DNA from 3 places in the Streptomyces roseochromogenus subsp. oscitans DS 12.976 genome. Region 1 is predicted to be linked to each of the others. Evidence: riboswitches for the same ligand, from Rfam matches in the RefSeq annotation. Region 1 holds a riboswitch; each other region holds the start of a gene.
The links. Region 1 has a riboswitch for S-adenosylmethionine ahead of thrC (threonine synthase). Riboswitches for the same ligand answer to the same signal wherever they lie in the genome.
Positions count from the first base shown of each region.

Region 2: linked by a shared signal. The riboswitch ahead of M878_RS80515 (aminotransferase class V-fold PLP-dependent enzyme) and the one ahead of thrC (threonine synthase) in region 1 are both predicted to bind S-adenosylmethionine.
Region 3: linked by a shared signal. The riboswitch ahead of M878_RS000000101495 (putative leader peptide) and the one ahead of thrC (threonine synthase) in region 1 are both predicted to bind S-adenosylmethionine.

Region 1 covers NZ_CM002285.1:5,149,746-5,154,435, reverse strand. The annotation lists gene M878_RS71990 (cold-shock protein) at 1-204, opposite strand, end outside; gene M878_RS71985 (MoaD/ThiS family protein) at 637-912, opposite strand; gene thrC (threonine synthase) at 1,022-2,305, opposite strand; SAM riboswitch class I at 2,323-2,487, opposite strand; gene M878_RS71975 (glucosyl-3-phosphoglycerate synthase) at 2,649-3,593, shown strand; gene M878_RS71970 (alpha,alpha-trehalose-phosphate synthase (UDP-forming)) at 3,692-4,690, shown strand, end outside.
Region 2 covers NZ_CM002285.1:7,135,429-7,140,118, reverse strand. The annotation lists gene M878_RS80530 (hypothetical protein) at 1-145, opposite strand, end outside; gene M878_RS80525 (rhomboid family intramembrane serine protease) at 559-1,302, shown strand; gene M878_RS80520 (Lrp/AsnC family transcriptional regulator) at 1,299-1,580, shown strand; gene M878_RS80515 (aminotransferase class V-fold PLP-dependent enzyme) at 1,624-2,985, opposite strand; SAM riboswitch class IV at 3,169-3,285, opposite strand; gene trpD (anthranilate phosphoribosyltransferase) at 3,370-4,434, opposite strand; gene qcrB (cytochrome bc1 complex cytochrome b subunit) at 4,562-4,690, opposite strand, start outside.
Region 3 covers NZ_CM002285.1:6,936,181-6,940,870, reverse strand. The annotation lists gene M878_RS79705 (LLM class F420-dependent oxidoreductase) at 1-479, shown strand, start outside; gene M878_RS79700 (DUF1684 domain-containing protein) at 542-1,366, shown strand; SAM riboswitch class IV at 1,455-1,568, shown strand; gene M878_RS000000101495 (putative leader peptide) at 1,588-1,719, shown strand; gene M878_RS79695 (ABC transporter substrate-binding protein) at 1,919-3,535, shown strand; gene M878_RS79690 (ABC transporter permease) at 3,539-4,498, shown strand; gene M878_RS79685 (ABC transporter permease) at 4,495-4,690, shown strand, end outside.

The sequences.
Region 1 (4,690 bases):
GCTGGTCGCCAGCTTGACCATGTCCGCCTGCGGGCCCTTCTGACCCTGCGAGATCTCGAAGTCGACCCGCTGTCCCTCTTCCAGGGTGCGGTAACCGTCCATCTGGATCGCACTGTAGTGGACGAAAACATCCGCACCACCGTCGACCGCGATGAAGCCGTACCCCTTCTCCGCGTTGAACCACTTGACGGTGCCCTGAGCCATGCCTAACTCCCCTATTACTGGCCCTTGCACAGATCCACACTTCGCGGACCCGGGTCAGACCTCACCCCCCAAATCGGTCGGGGGCGTGCGCCGGAACGCGTCGACCGCGGCTGAATGTATCTGTCCAACTGCCGTCTGCAACAGGTCAATCGGACGAGAATTCTGGACGGGAACGGTCCGGAATGTGGTGAGAATTCGCCCGACTTCGGGGCAAGTCGGGCCACACAAAGGCCACAAAAGCCGCATAAAACCCGCGTACTTTGGCTGCTTCTTGTCGGGCGTGCGGCACGAATCCAGGGCTCGCGACCCGAAGGCCGCGACCAGGTTCCCCAACTGTACCGCGCTCAATCACGCAGAATCGCCCCCTCCGCTTCTCTCACGGAGGAGGCAATTCAATGAACAATGGGTAACTGAAGTTACCCAAGGTAACGATCAGCCGCCGGCGACCGCCGGGATGATGGAGACACCCGCGCCGTCCGGGGTGGCGGTCTGAAGGCCCTGCTCGAAGCGGACGTCGTCGTCGTTGACGTAGACGTTCACGAAACGGCGCAGCTTGCCCTGGTCGTCCAGGACGCGGGCGGCGATCCCGGTGTGGTTCTTCTCCAGGTCCTCGATGACCTCGGCGAGGGTGGCGCCTTCGGCGGCCACTTCGGCCTGCCCACCGGTGTAGGTGCGCAGGATGGTCGGGATGCGAACGGTCACGCTCACGATGAAACCTCCGGTCAGGGTGACGCCCCAGGGGCGCGGGGCTGTATTTGATGTACGGCTACCGCCGCGTGGGCACGACCAGCCCCCACCGGCCCGCAGACGAACTCAGTTACGCGAGGCCGGCCTCGCGGAACGAATCAAGGCTGGGACGAATGGTCGCGGTCAGCCCTGTACCAGCCACCGCGTCCAGCGTCTTCAGCCCGTCACCGGTGTTGAGAACCACCGTGGTCTTCGTCGGGTCCAGGACGCCGTCCTTGATCAGCTTGCGGGTGACGCCCACGGTCACACCGCCCGCCGTCTCCGCGAAGATGCCCTCGGTGCGGGCCAGCAGTTTGATGGCGTCGACGACTTCCTCGTCCGTCACGTCCTCCACGGCACCGCCGGTGCGGCGCGCGATGTCGAGGACGTAGGGGCCGTCGGCCGGGTTGCCGATGGCGAGGGACTTGGCGATGGTGTTCGGCTTCTGGGGGCGGACCACGTCATGGCCGGCCTTGAAGGCCGTCGACACCGGCGAGCAGCCCTCGGCCTGCGCGCCGAAGACCTTGTACGGCTTGTCCTCGACCAGACCCAGCTCGATCAGCTCCTTCAGACCCTTGTCGATCTTCGTGAGCTGGGAGCCGGAGGCGATCGGGATCACGATCTGGTCGGGCAGCCGCCAGCCGAGCTGCTCGCAGATCTCGTACGCGAGGGTCTTGGAGCCCTCCGCGTAGTACGGCCGCAGATTGACGTTGACGAAGCCCCAGCCCTCGCCGGCCGGGTCGCCGATCAGCTCCGAGCAGAAGCGGTTCACATCGTCGTAGTTGCCCTCGATGCCGACCAGTTCGCCGCCGTAGACCGCGGCCATGACGACCTTGCCCTGCTCCAGGTCATGCGGGATGAACACGCAGGAGCGGAAGCCGGCGCGGGCCGCGGCGGCGCCGACGGCACCGGCCAGGTTGCCGGTCGAGGAGCAGGAGAGCGTGGTGAAGCCGAAGGCGCGGGCGGCCTCCAGGGCCTGGGCGACGACGCGGTCCTTGAAGGAGTGCGTCGGATTGCCGGAGTCGTCCTTCACATACAGGCCGCCGGTGACGCCCAGCTCGTGGGCGAGGTTGTCGGCCTTGACCAGCTTGGTCCAGCCCGGGTTCAGGTTGGGCTTTTCGGCCACGTCCGCCGGGACGGGCAGCAGCGGGGCGTACCGCCAGATGTTCGCCGGGCCGGCCTCGATACGGCGGCGCAGCTCTTCGGTGTCGTAGCCGGAGAAGTCGTAGGCGATCTCCAGCGGGCCGAAACACTCCTCGCAGGCGAAGACCGGGCCGAGCGGGACACGATGCCCGCACTCGCGACAGCTCAGGGCCGCGGCGGGACCGAGGTCGACGGTGGATTCGCTGGTGCTTGCAACTGTCTGCACAGCCATGGAGGCGAGGCCCTTTCTCCTCATCTTCCTCATGACGCATCTCGCCATGAGACGGATTTGGCACCTTCCCTAGCCGGGAGCCTCGCGGAGCGATCAGACCTGATCAGGTTGATCTACGAGTATCGGCTGGAGGGTTGCCGGGGCTTCATCGGGCCGTGTCCCTCTGCCCCTCTGGATGAGCGGTATTCGGTTGTGAACGCGCGTGACCCTCCGACATGCGATGGTCATCGGCGTTGTTCAAGACTGTAACCGAAGGCCAGGACAGTTGAGATAGTCGTCCGAACCGCGAGATGGATCACACGGTTCGCCCCCTGTGATCACGAACAGAGAGGAGCCGCAGACCGTGCTGGAAGAAGTCGAGCACTGGCTGGCCACCCGCTCCTGGTCCGTGACCGATCGCCCTCTCCACCGCGTCCTGTCCGCCAAGCAGCGCACGGGTCAGACGATCAGCGTCGTACTGCCCGCGCTCAACGAGGAGGAGACGGTCGGCGACATCGTCGCGGTCGTCCGCCATGACCTGGTGGAGCAGGTTCCGCTGGTCGACGAGATCGTGGTCGTCGACTCCGGCTCCACCGACCGTACCTCCGAGGTCGCCGCGGCCGCGGGCGCGCGGGTCGTTCACCGCGACGAGATCCTCCCGCGCATTCCCGCCGTCCCCGGAAAGGGTGAAGTGCTGTGGCGCTCCCTGCTGGTGACCGGTGGGGACATCGTCTGTTTCGTCGACGCCGACCTCAGGGAGTTCTCCTCCGACTTCGTCTCCGGGATCGTCGGCCCGCTGCTCACCGAGCCGGGAGTCGACCTGGTCAAGGCCATGTACGACCGTCCGCTGGCCGGGGCGGCGGGGCAGGGCGGCCGGGTCACCGAGCTGATGGCCCGCCCGCTGCTGAACCTGCACTGGCCGCGGCTGGCCGGTTTCGTGCAGCCGCTGGGCGGCGAGTACGCGGCCCGCCGCAGCCTGCTGGAACAGCTCCCTTTCCCCGTCGGCTACGGCGTGGAGCTGGGCATGCTGGTGGACGCGCTGCACCTGGTGGGGCTCGACGCGCTCGCGCAGGTGGACGTGGGCGTGCGCAGACACCGCCACCAGGACGGACAGGCGCTGGGCCGGATGGCCGCGGAGATCTACCGCACGGCCCAGCTCCGGCTGGCCCGCGGCCACCTGGTCCGTCCGGCGCTGACCCAGTTCGAACGCGGCACGGACGGCTTCGAGCCGCACACGTACTCGGTGGACACCGAGGAGCGGCCACCGATGGCGGAGATCGCCGAGTACGCCGACCGCAAGGTGGCGTGAACCGGTCGTAGCGGTCGGCGCGCACCGGTCGTATACGTCCGCGCGCCGGACCCCAACCGCACGTTTGAGCGTTTCCGGGCCGGGCTAGGTTGAGGACCATGGCTTCCACGCAGGGTGCTGCCGAGAAGGCTCGGGTGCTGGTCGCGTCCAATCGCGGCCCGGTTTCGTACGCGAGGGAGGAGGACGGCTCGCTGCGCGCCAGGCGGGGCGGCGGCGGGCTGGTCTCGGGGCTGTCGGCCATCGGGGCGGAAGCGGACTCGGTGTGGGTGTGCGCGGCGCTCGGCGACGGCGACCGGGAGGCCGTACGGCGGGCGGCCGGAGGGCTGCTGCCGGCCGAGGACACCGGCGGGCAGCGGGTGCGGATGCTCGACATCGACGCCGAGGTGCACTCCGACGCCTACAACGGCATCGCCAACTCGGTGCTCTGGTTCGTCCACCACATGCTGTACCAGACCCCGGTGGAGCCGGTCTTCGACACGGAGTTCCGGCGGCAGTGGGCGTCGTACGAGGCCTGCAACCGGGCGTTCGCCGAGGCGCTGGCGGAGGAGGCGGCCGACGGGGCGGCGGTGCTGGTGCAGGACTACCACCTGTGCCTGGTGCCCGGCATGCTCCGCGAGCTGCGCCCGGACCTGCTCATCGGCCACTTCTCGCACACCCCGTGGGCGCCGCCGGACTACTTCCGGCTGCTGCCCGACGACATCGCGGCCGCGCTGCTGAACGGCATCCTGGGCGCGGACCGGGCGGCCTTCCTGACCGCCCGCTGGGCGGACGCGTTCGCGTCCTGCTGTGCCGCGGTACTGGGTCCCGACAGCCTCACGGGTACGGCGATCGGGGTGCACGGGCTCGGCGCGGACGCGGACTTCCTGCGGGAGCGGGCCCATGCGCCGGACGTCGAGGAGCGGATGACGGTCCTGCGGGCGGAGATCGGCGAGGGCCGCAAGGCCGTGGTCCGCGTCGACCGCACCGAGCTGTCGAAGAACATCGTGCGCGGCCTGCTGGCGTACCGGCGGCTGCTGGACACGCACCCCGAGTGGCGGGAGCAGGTGGTGCAGCTCGCGTTCGCGTATCCGTCGCGGCAGGACCTCGCCGTGTACCGC
Region 2 (4,690 bases), 2.0 Mb from region 1:
CGCGCTCCTCCACCTTCGGCTCTCCGGCAAGATCGAGATGGACGTACTCGACGACCTTCGAAGAACGGGTCACGTCGAACCGGGTGAGGTTGCCGCACAGGGTGCAGCGCCATCGGGTCGTCGCGGTCGGCAGGGGAACCGTCATCGTGGCTGTCCGCTTCCTTGTCGTTGTCGCTCGGTGTGGCTCGGTGTCGATCGGTGTCGCTCGTGCTCGTATCCGCGCCGCCGGCCGACGCGTGTGGCCGTAACCCTACGGCCTGGCGGGGACTCGCCGCTGGTCCGTCCGCAGGGCCTGTCCGGCGGATCCTGTCGCCGACGCGGGGTATGGCGCGTACTCCCCCACTGCGTCAAGGGCGTGGGGGCACCCCCGGCGGCGTTGTCCTCACTCGCCGAGTCCCCCACGCTCGCCTTCACTCCCCCGCCCTGCGGCTGCCCGCACCATACCCGCTCACCTGCACCGACAAGGCGGCGCACGACCCTGCGACCTGATCCGCCGGACAGGCCCCGGCGGCGAGGCGGTCTGTCAGCCTGCGTCCCGTTACGTCATGCTCTGTGTTCATGATCAGCGCGTGGAGCACGGCGACCGGCAGGGCCCTCAGAGCGATCCGGAGCACATCGGCACCCCTGACATACGGCCTCATCGCCCTGTGCTGCGTGCTCTTCGTCCTGGGCCCGGCCTCGGGTCTCACACCCGGATACGGCACCGGGGACGCCCTGCTCGCCGCGCAGCGGGCGTACTTCCGGCGCTGGGGCGTGGTCCCGGCCGAGCTGTTCGCCCGGCCGGTGCGCGAGGCCCTGACCCCCGCCACGGCCCTGTTCTTGCACGGCAGCTGGGTGCATCTGCTCGGCAACATGCTCTTCCTCTTCGTCTTCGGCGCGATGACCGAGGAACGGATGGGCCGGGTCGAGTTCACCCTCTTCTACGTCGGCTGCGGATATCTGGCCCTGCTGGGCTACGCGGCCGCCAATGCCACCTCCGAGCAGTCGCTGGTCGGCGCCTCCGGGGCGATCTCGGCGGTCCTCGGAGCGTTCCTCTACCTGTTCCCCCGCGCCCGCGTCACCAGTCTTCTGCCGTTCCTGTTCTTCCTGCCTCTCAGGTTCCCCGCGTGGGTCGTGCTGCCGTTCTGGGCGGCCCTGCAGTGGGCGGCGGCCGAGCAGACCTCCGACGGCCCCGGGGTGGCGTATCTGGCCCACCTGGTCGGCTTCGGGCTGGGCTTCGGCTACGCGTGGGTGCGCTACGGCCGTGCGGCTAGAGTGAAGTGCGCCCCAGCTCCGGCACCCGAGGGAGAGAACCAGCCGTGATCACCGCGATCGTCCTCATCAAGACCAGCGTGGACCGGATCCCCGAGATCGCGGAGCAGATCGCTTCGCTGGAATCGGTGAGCGAGGTTTTCTCCGTCACGGGTACGTATGACTTGATCGCGATGGTCAGGGTGCGGCAGCACGATGATCTCGCCGATGTCATCCCCGGGCGGATCAGCAAGATTCCCGGGGTGGAGGGGACGGACACGCACGTCGCGTTCCGTACGTACTCCCAGCATGACCTGGAGGCGGCGTTCTCCATCGGGCTGGAGTCGTAGAGCCTCTACGTCTGCGGGGCGCTGCCCCTGAGGCCGGTCTGGATCACACCGCCGGGACGCAGCGGCCGTCCTCCGTCCTGTACGTCCACTTCGCGCCCTCGGTCACCAGTTCCTTCACGGCGTTGACGAAGCGTTCCACGTGCTCGTCGGGGGTGCCCGCGCCGAAGCTCACGCGGATGGCGTTGAGGGACTTCTCGCCGGGGGCCGCCTCGGGGGCGCCGCACTCGCCCTGGGCCTGGGGGTCGCTGCCGAGCAGGGTGCGGACCAGGGGATGGGCGCAGAAGAGGCCGTCACGGACGCCGATGCCGTACTCGGCGGAGAGCGCGGCGGCGAAGTGGGAGCTGTTCCAGCCGTCCACGACGAAGGAGATCACGCCCACGCGCGGGGCGTCGTCCCCGAAGAGGGACAGCACCTTCACCTGGGGGACGGCGGCCAGGCCCGCACGGACCTTGGTGATCAGGTGCTGCTCGCGGGCGACCAGGGTGTCCCAGCCGGCCTCGGTGAGCGCCTTGCAGGCCGACGCGATGGAGTAGGCGCCGATCACATTGGGCGACCCCGCTTCATGCCGCGCGGCACTCTCGTGCCACTCCACGTCCACGCCGCCGTCCTGACGCCGGGTCACCTTGCGGCTGGCGCCGCCGCCCGCGAGGTACGGCTCGGCCGTGCGCAGCCAGTCGGCACGGCCGGCCAGGACGCCGGCGCCGAAGGGGGCGTACAGCTTGTGGCCCGAGAAGGCGACCCAGTCGACGTCCAGATCGCGGATGTCGAGCGGGTGGTGCGGGGCGAGCTGGGCGGCGTCGAGGACGATCCGGGCGCCGTGCGCGTGCGCCGCGGCGGCCAGTTCGCGCACCGGCCACAGCTCGCCGGTGACGTTGGAGGCGCCGGTGACGCAGACCAGGGCCGGGCCGTGGGGGTTCCGGTCGGCGAGGGCCCGCTCCAGGGTCGCCACGGCCTGCCGTGGGGTGCGGGGGGCGTTGAGGTAGGTGACGTGCGCGTCCTGCCAGGGCAGCAGGGAGGCGTGGTGCTCGGTCTCGAAGACGAAGACCTGGCAGTCGACGGGGAGCGTGCGGGCCAGCAGGTTCAGGGAGTCCGTGGTCGAGCGGGTGAAGATCACCTGGTCGTCGGCGCGGCAGCCGAGGAACTCGGCGACCGCCTTGCGGGCGTTCTCGAACAGGTCGGTGGAGAGCTGCGAGAGGTAGCCGGCGCCGCGGTGGACGCTGCCGTAGTACGGCGCGTAGGCGGCCACGTCGTCCCAGACGCGCTGCAGGGCGGGGGCGCTGGCCGCGTAGTCGAGGGCCGCGTAGGTGACCTCGCCGCCGGTGACGAGCGGGACGGTGACATCCCGGCCCAGAACGGGCAGCGGGGCGCAAACGGACTGGTCGGCGGCAGCGGTGAAGACGGACATGGGTGAACTCCCGTAGGGCAAGGCGGAATCGCCGTGCGAGCGGGCATGGCTCAAGCACGGGGATGAAGAGAAAAGGGGTATGCGGAGGCGGGGCTCTGCGGCCCTATCGCATTCGCTTGCTCACGGAAGGCTCCCTCGACGACCAGGACCCCTGGTCCCGCGCTCCATCAGCAGCGCGCGAGGGGTCCGCGCTTGCCGTAGACCTCGCTGCCTACGACCTGGTCTTCACCCGGGGCACCCCGCCACGGACGGAGGGTTGCCGGACAGCCGGCCGGGGCCGAATGACTGTCGCTCATGACCTGGCTCGTATCCTGCCATACGATCTTCGACGCGCAAGGCGCAGTCCGCCATCTGGACTGCGCCTCGCGTCACACCCCGCCGGTGTCAGCGGTTGGTGGCTGCCACCCACCGCTCCAGCGTCCGCTTCGCCGCACCCGAGTCGACCGACTCTGCGGCTCTGGCCATGCCTGCCCGGAGCTGGTCGGCGAGCGAGGCGTCCGTCGGCTGGAGGGCCACCAGGGCCGCCGCCGAGTTCAGCAGGACCGCGTCCCGAACCGGGCCCTGCTCGCCGTCCAGCAGACGGCGGGCGACCTCGGCGTTGTGGGACGGGTCGCCGCCGCGCAGCGCCTCCACGGGGACCAGCTCGATGCCGACCTCCCGCGGGTCGAAGCGCTCCTCGGTGACCTTGCCGTCCCGGACGACCCAGACATGCGACGTGGACGTCGTCGTCAGCTCGTCCAGGCCGTCGTCGCCGCGGAAGACCAGCGAGGAGTTGCCGCGCTCGGCGAGCACGCCCGCGACGATCGGCGCCTCCTCGGCGACGGCCACGCCGACCGCCTGGGCCCGCACCTTGGCCGGGTTGGTCAGCGGACCGAGCAGGTTGAACACCGTCCGGATGCCCAACTGACCGCGTGCGGCGCCCACATGGCGCAGCGCGGGGTGGAACTTCACCGCGAAGCAGAAGGTGATGCCGGCTTCCTCCGCGACCTCGGCCACCCGCCGGGGCGGCAGGTCGAGGTTGACGCCCAGCTTCTCCAGGACGTCGGAGGACCCGGAGGCGGAGGACGCGGCGCGGTTGCCGTGCTTCACGACCTTCGCGCCCGTACCGGCGACGACGAGCGACGACATCGTGGAGATGTTCACGGTCTTCGCGCCGTCGCCGCCCGTGCCGACGATGTCGACGGTCCGGCCGGGCACCTCGATCACGTTCGCGTGCTCGTACATCGTGCGGACCAGACCGGTGATCTCCCGCACCGTCTGCCCCTTGGCCCGCAGTGCCACCGCGAACCCGGCGATCTGCGCGTCGGTCGCCTCGCCGCGCATGATCCGGTCCATCGCCCACGCGGTGTCGTCGGCGGACAGGTCCTGGCCGTTCAGCAGGCCGTTCAGCAGGGCGGGCCAGGAGCGGCCCGCCGTGGTGTCGCCTCCAGCGGGGGTCACAGCGCTCATAGCCGCTCCTGGGTGTCGTACCTGCGAAATCAGGTGGTGGATCCCACCCTATCGGCCGCCCGGCACAGCGAAGGGCCCCGTCCGGGAGTCGGACGGGGCCCTTCAGCGTGGCGTGGCGACGCGGGGATCAGTGGTGGCCGTGGCCGCTCGTGATCTCCTTGTACTCCTCGACGGTCGGCTTCGGGATCTGGCTGTCCTCGCCGTAGTAGGCGTTGGACAGCTTCACCCGGAGCTTCTCGGTGGCCGGCACCTTGCG
Region 3 (4,690 bases), 1.8 Mb from region 1:
GGGTACCGGGTGCCGAGAGCGGTGTCCCCCTGCTGGTCGCCGCGATGGGGCCACAGGCGCTGCGGGTCAGCGGTGAGCTGGCGGACGGGATCCTGCCCTACCTGGCGGGACCGCGCGCCCTGGCGGACCACATCGCGCCCGCCCTGACCGCAGCCGCCGAGGCCGCCGGTCGTCCCGCGCCCAGGATCGTGGCCCTGGTGCCCGGCGTGGTCACCGACGACGTGGAGGCGGTGCGGGCCAAGGCCACCGAGAACCTCGCGTTCTACGAACAGATCCCGTCCTACGCCCGGGTCATCGAACTCTCCGGCGGTCGGCGGGCCGCCGACCTGGCCGTGATCGGCGACGAGAAGACCGTCGAGGCCGAGATACGCCGTTACCGCGATGCCGGCGCCACCGAGGTCGTGTTCTCGGGCACCGAGATCGCGGGAGAAGCCGACCGCCGACGCACCTGGCGACTCCTCGGCGAACTGGCCCGCTGAGCACGCCGGTCGAACCGACGGCCCGACCGGCCCCCCTGCACCCCCGTGACGAAGGAGAACCCATGACCACCGAGGCCACGACGACCGACTTCCGTGCCTTCACCGAGAACTGGCTGGAGTGGTACCGCGCCCAGGAGGCCCGGCTCGCCGGCCCGCACGGGTTCCTGGCGATCACCGGCCTGCACTGGCTCGACGACCGGCCCCGGCGCTTCCCGGACGCGCCGGGTGCGTGGCGCACCGGCCCCGACGGGGTCGTCGTGGACCTCGACGACGGCGAGGAACTGGTCGTCGGCGGAACGCCGGTGCACGGGGAACACCACTTCGGCGTGCTTCCCGAACGCGGCGGCGTCGACGCGGTCTGGGGAGACGCCGTCATCGAGGTCGCCAAGCGCGGCGGCAACGACATCGTGCGCCCCCGGCACCCGGACGCGCCGCTGCGCACGGCCTTCACCGGAACGCCCGCGTACGCCCCCGACCCGCGCTGGGCCGTGACGGGCCGCTACATCCCCTTCGACACGCCGCGGCCGACCACCGTGGGCGCCGCGGTCGAGGGCCTTGAGCATGTGTACGACGCTCCCGGCAGGGTCGAGTTCGAGCTGGACGGGCGCCCGCTGTCGCTGACCGCGTTCCCCGGCCCTGGTGCGGACCGGCTGATGGTGCTCTTCACCGACGAGACCTCCGGGGTCACCACTTACGCCGCCAACCGGGCCCTCATCCTGGAGCCGCCCGCCGCCGACGGTACGGTCGTCCTGGACTTCAACCGCGCCGCGAACCTGCCGTGCGCCTACACGGACCTGGCCACCTGTCCGCTGCCCCCGGCCGAGAACCGCCTCCCGGTGGCGATCGAGGCCGGCCAGAAGATCCCCCGCGAGCGCGGCGGTGCCTGAGCCGGACCCGGTGCCGGTCCGACTGCCCCTGCAGGGCGTCGATTTCCGGCATTGACGTACGACAAGAGCCCTCCGTACGATCACGAACGGCATTGAGTGTCAGCGTCAAGCCCTGGCTCGCTGACCGGCAACCCTCCCGCGCGGTGGGGTGCTCCAGGTGAAAGCCCGGCGGGATCACCGACGATCCCCGCAAGCGCGTGGCCCCGTGACCGGGGCCGGAAATGTGGAGGACCGGCATGCGCCACGGTGGTGACCTCAGCGCCCGCTTCGCCGGCGCCACCGTGTTCTCCCGGCTCTCGCGTCGGCGCCACATCGACCTCAAGCGCTCGACCAGCTGCCTCTGTCAGGCCTGACGGCCCCTTCCGCCGGTCGTAGTCCGGCACGCACCGGCCGTCACCGCACCCGCCTGCGGCTGACCCCGCTCCGCCCTGATCCCTGTCTGCACAGCGCTTCCCCGCCACCGGTCTGGTACCGGCCGGGGCCGCACACCCATGCACGGTCGTGCCTTGTACGGCGCCTTCTTGCCTGGTGACACGAGTAGGAGAACCCTCCGTGAACGCACTTCCGGCTTTCAGAGCCCCCCGCTGGGCGCCCCTCGCCGCCCTGCTGACCACCGGTGTACTGCTGACCGCCTGCGGTTCGGGCGACGACCCCGGTAGCGGAAGCAACCGGCCGAAGTCCGGTGGCACCCTGACCTTCGCGGTGGGTTCCGACGTCGGCTGCGTGGATCCACAGCAGGTCGGCAGCAACGAGAGCATCTACTCGGTGCGCCAGACCGTGGACTCCCTGACCGACCAGGACCCCAGCACCGGCAAGATCGTGCCGTGGCTCGCCAGGAGCTGGGACATCAACGCCGACGCCACGGAGTTCACCTTCCATCTGCGCTCGGGCGTCACCTTCAGCGACGGCTCCCAGCTGACCGCGCAGGTGGTCAAGGACAACTTCGACGCGGTGCCGAAGCTCGGCGCCCTCGGGGTCCTCGCCCAGGGCTATCTCAGCGGCGTCAAGAGCACCACCGCGGTGGACCCGCTGACCGTCAAGGTGACCTTCAAGGAGCCCAACGCCCAGTTCCTCCAGGCGACTTCGACCCACTCGCTGGGCATCGAGTCGTCGCCGAGCGTGAAGAAGACCCCGCAGCAGAAGTGCAGCGACGGTGTGATCGGGTCGGGGCCGTTCGTACTCAGGCAGTACGTCCAGAACCAGTCGATCACTCTGGCCAAGCGCACCGGCTACGACTGGGGCTCCTCGCTGTGGTCCAAGAAGGGCGAGGCCTACCTGGACAAGCTGGTCTTCAAGGTCATCCCCGAGGCGGGGGTGCGGGCCGGCAGCCTCCAGTCCGGGCAGGTGGACGCGATCAGCAGCGTCGGCAAGGCCAACGAGGCGGCGCTCGGGGGCGGTCAGGTCACCCTGCTGCGCCGGGCCAACCCCGGCGTGGCCTTCGGGCTCGGCGTCAACAACTCGCGGCCGCTGCTGAAGGACGTGAAGGTGCGTCAGGCGATCCTGGCGGCCATCGACCGCAAGCAGATCGCCGACACCGTGTTCCCGACCGGCACCCAGCCGGCGACCAGCGTCCTGGCGCACACCACGCCCGACTACACCGACCTCTCCTCGGACCTCGCCTTCGACGCGGCCAAGGCGAAGTCCCTGCTGGAAGCGGCCGGTTGGAAAGCCGGCAGTGACGGCATACGCGCCAAGGACGGCAAGAGGCTGAGCCTGACCATCAGCTGGTTCCCCAACGCCGCCACCAACCAGCCCGCACTGGAGCTGGTCCAGCAGCAGCTGAAGGCCGTCGGGATCGACGTGGTGCTCAAGCAGCGTCAGGTCAGCCAGTTCGCCACCACGCTCCAGGGCGGTGACTTCGACCTGGTGTGGAGCAACGTGACCCGCTCCGACCCGGACATCCTGCGTACCTCCTTCTCCTCCCGGCTGGCCAACTTCTACCGCCTGCCCGCCACTTCCCTGGACACGGCGCTGTCCGGGCAGGCCGCGACCACGGACACCGCCAAGCGCGAGCAGCTGGTGGACGAGGTGCAGAAGCTGATCGTGCAGAACGCGTACAACGTGCCGGTGGTGGAGCTCCAGACCCAGCTGGCCGTGTCGAAGAAGGTGCACAGCCTCGACTTCGACTCGGGCAGCCGCATCCAGTTGCACGACACCTGGATCGGCTAGCGCATGCGCCGCTATGTGATCAAGCGACTGGCACAGGCGGTCGGGGTGCTGTGGGCGGCGTACACGGTGTCGTTCCTGGTACTGAACTGGCTGCCTGGTGACCCGGTCACCGCGATGGCCGGTGCCGGGATGGACTCGGGGGACGTCGACCCGGCCCGGCTGGCCGCGCTGCGGCACGAGTACGGCTTCGACAAGCCGGTGCTGGTGCAGTACGCCGACTACCTCGGGCGGGCGGTGCGCGGAGACTTCGGCGACTCGGTCGCCACCGGCCGTCCGGTCACCTCGACGCTGGCCGACGCGCTGCCGCAGACCCTCCAACTGACCAGTGCTGCCCTGCTGTTGGCGGTGCTGCTCGGCGGTGGTCTGGCGGTGCTGGCGACCTACACCGCTCGGCGCTGGCTGCGGCAGCTGCTGCTGTCGTTGCCGCCGCTGGGGGTGTCCGTCCCGACGTTCTGGGTGGGGCTGCTGCTCGTCGAGACGTTCTCCTTCCGGCTGCACTGGTTCCCCGCGTTCGGCAACGACGGCCTGAAGGGGCTGGTCCTGCCGGCCCTGACTCTGGCGGTCCCGACCGGCGCGCAGGTCGCCCAGGTGCTCGCCAAGAGCCTGCTCACCGCACTGGACCAGGCGTATGCGGAGACCGCGCGGGCCAAGGGTGCCGACCGGTGGCGGGTGCATCTGCGGCACGCCCTGCGCAATGCGTCCCTGCCGGCGCTGACGGTCGTCGGCCTGCTGGTCGGGCAGCTGATCGCCGGTTCGGTGGTCGTCGAGACGGTGTTCTCCCGCGACGGCCTCGGGCGCGTGACCGCGGCGGCCGTCACCGCCCAGGACATCCCGGTGGTCCAGGGGGTGGTGGCCTTCGGGGCGCTGATCTTCGTGACGACGAACCTCGTCATCGACCTGGTCTATCCACTCCTCGACCCGCGGATCGTGGTGGCCTCAGGCAGAAGGGCGGCACTCGCATGAGCCAGAGCCTTGTCGACGACCCGGCCGAGGCGGCGCTGGGGCTCGCCCGCCCGGTCGAGGCGGGGTCGGGTCCGGAGCCGGGACGCCGCGTGGATGTACGGCGGCTGCTGCGCTTCGCGGTGCGCCGCCCGGGACTGCTGCTGTCGGTCGTCGTCCTCGTGCTGGTGGTGCTGGCCTCGTTCTGGCCCGACC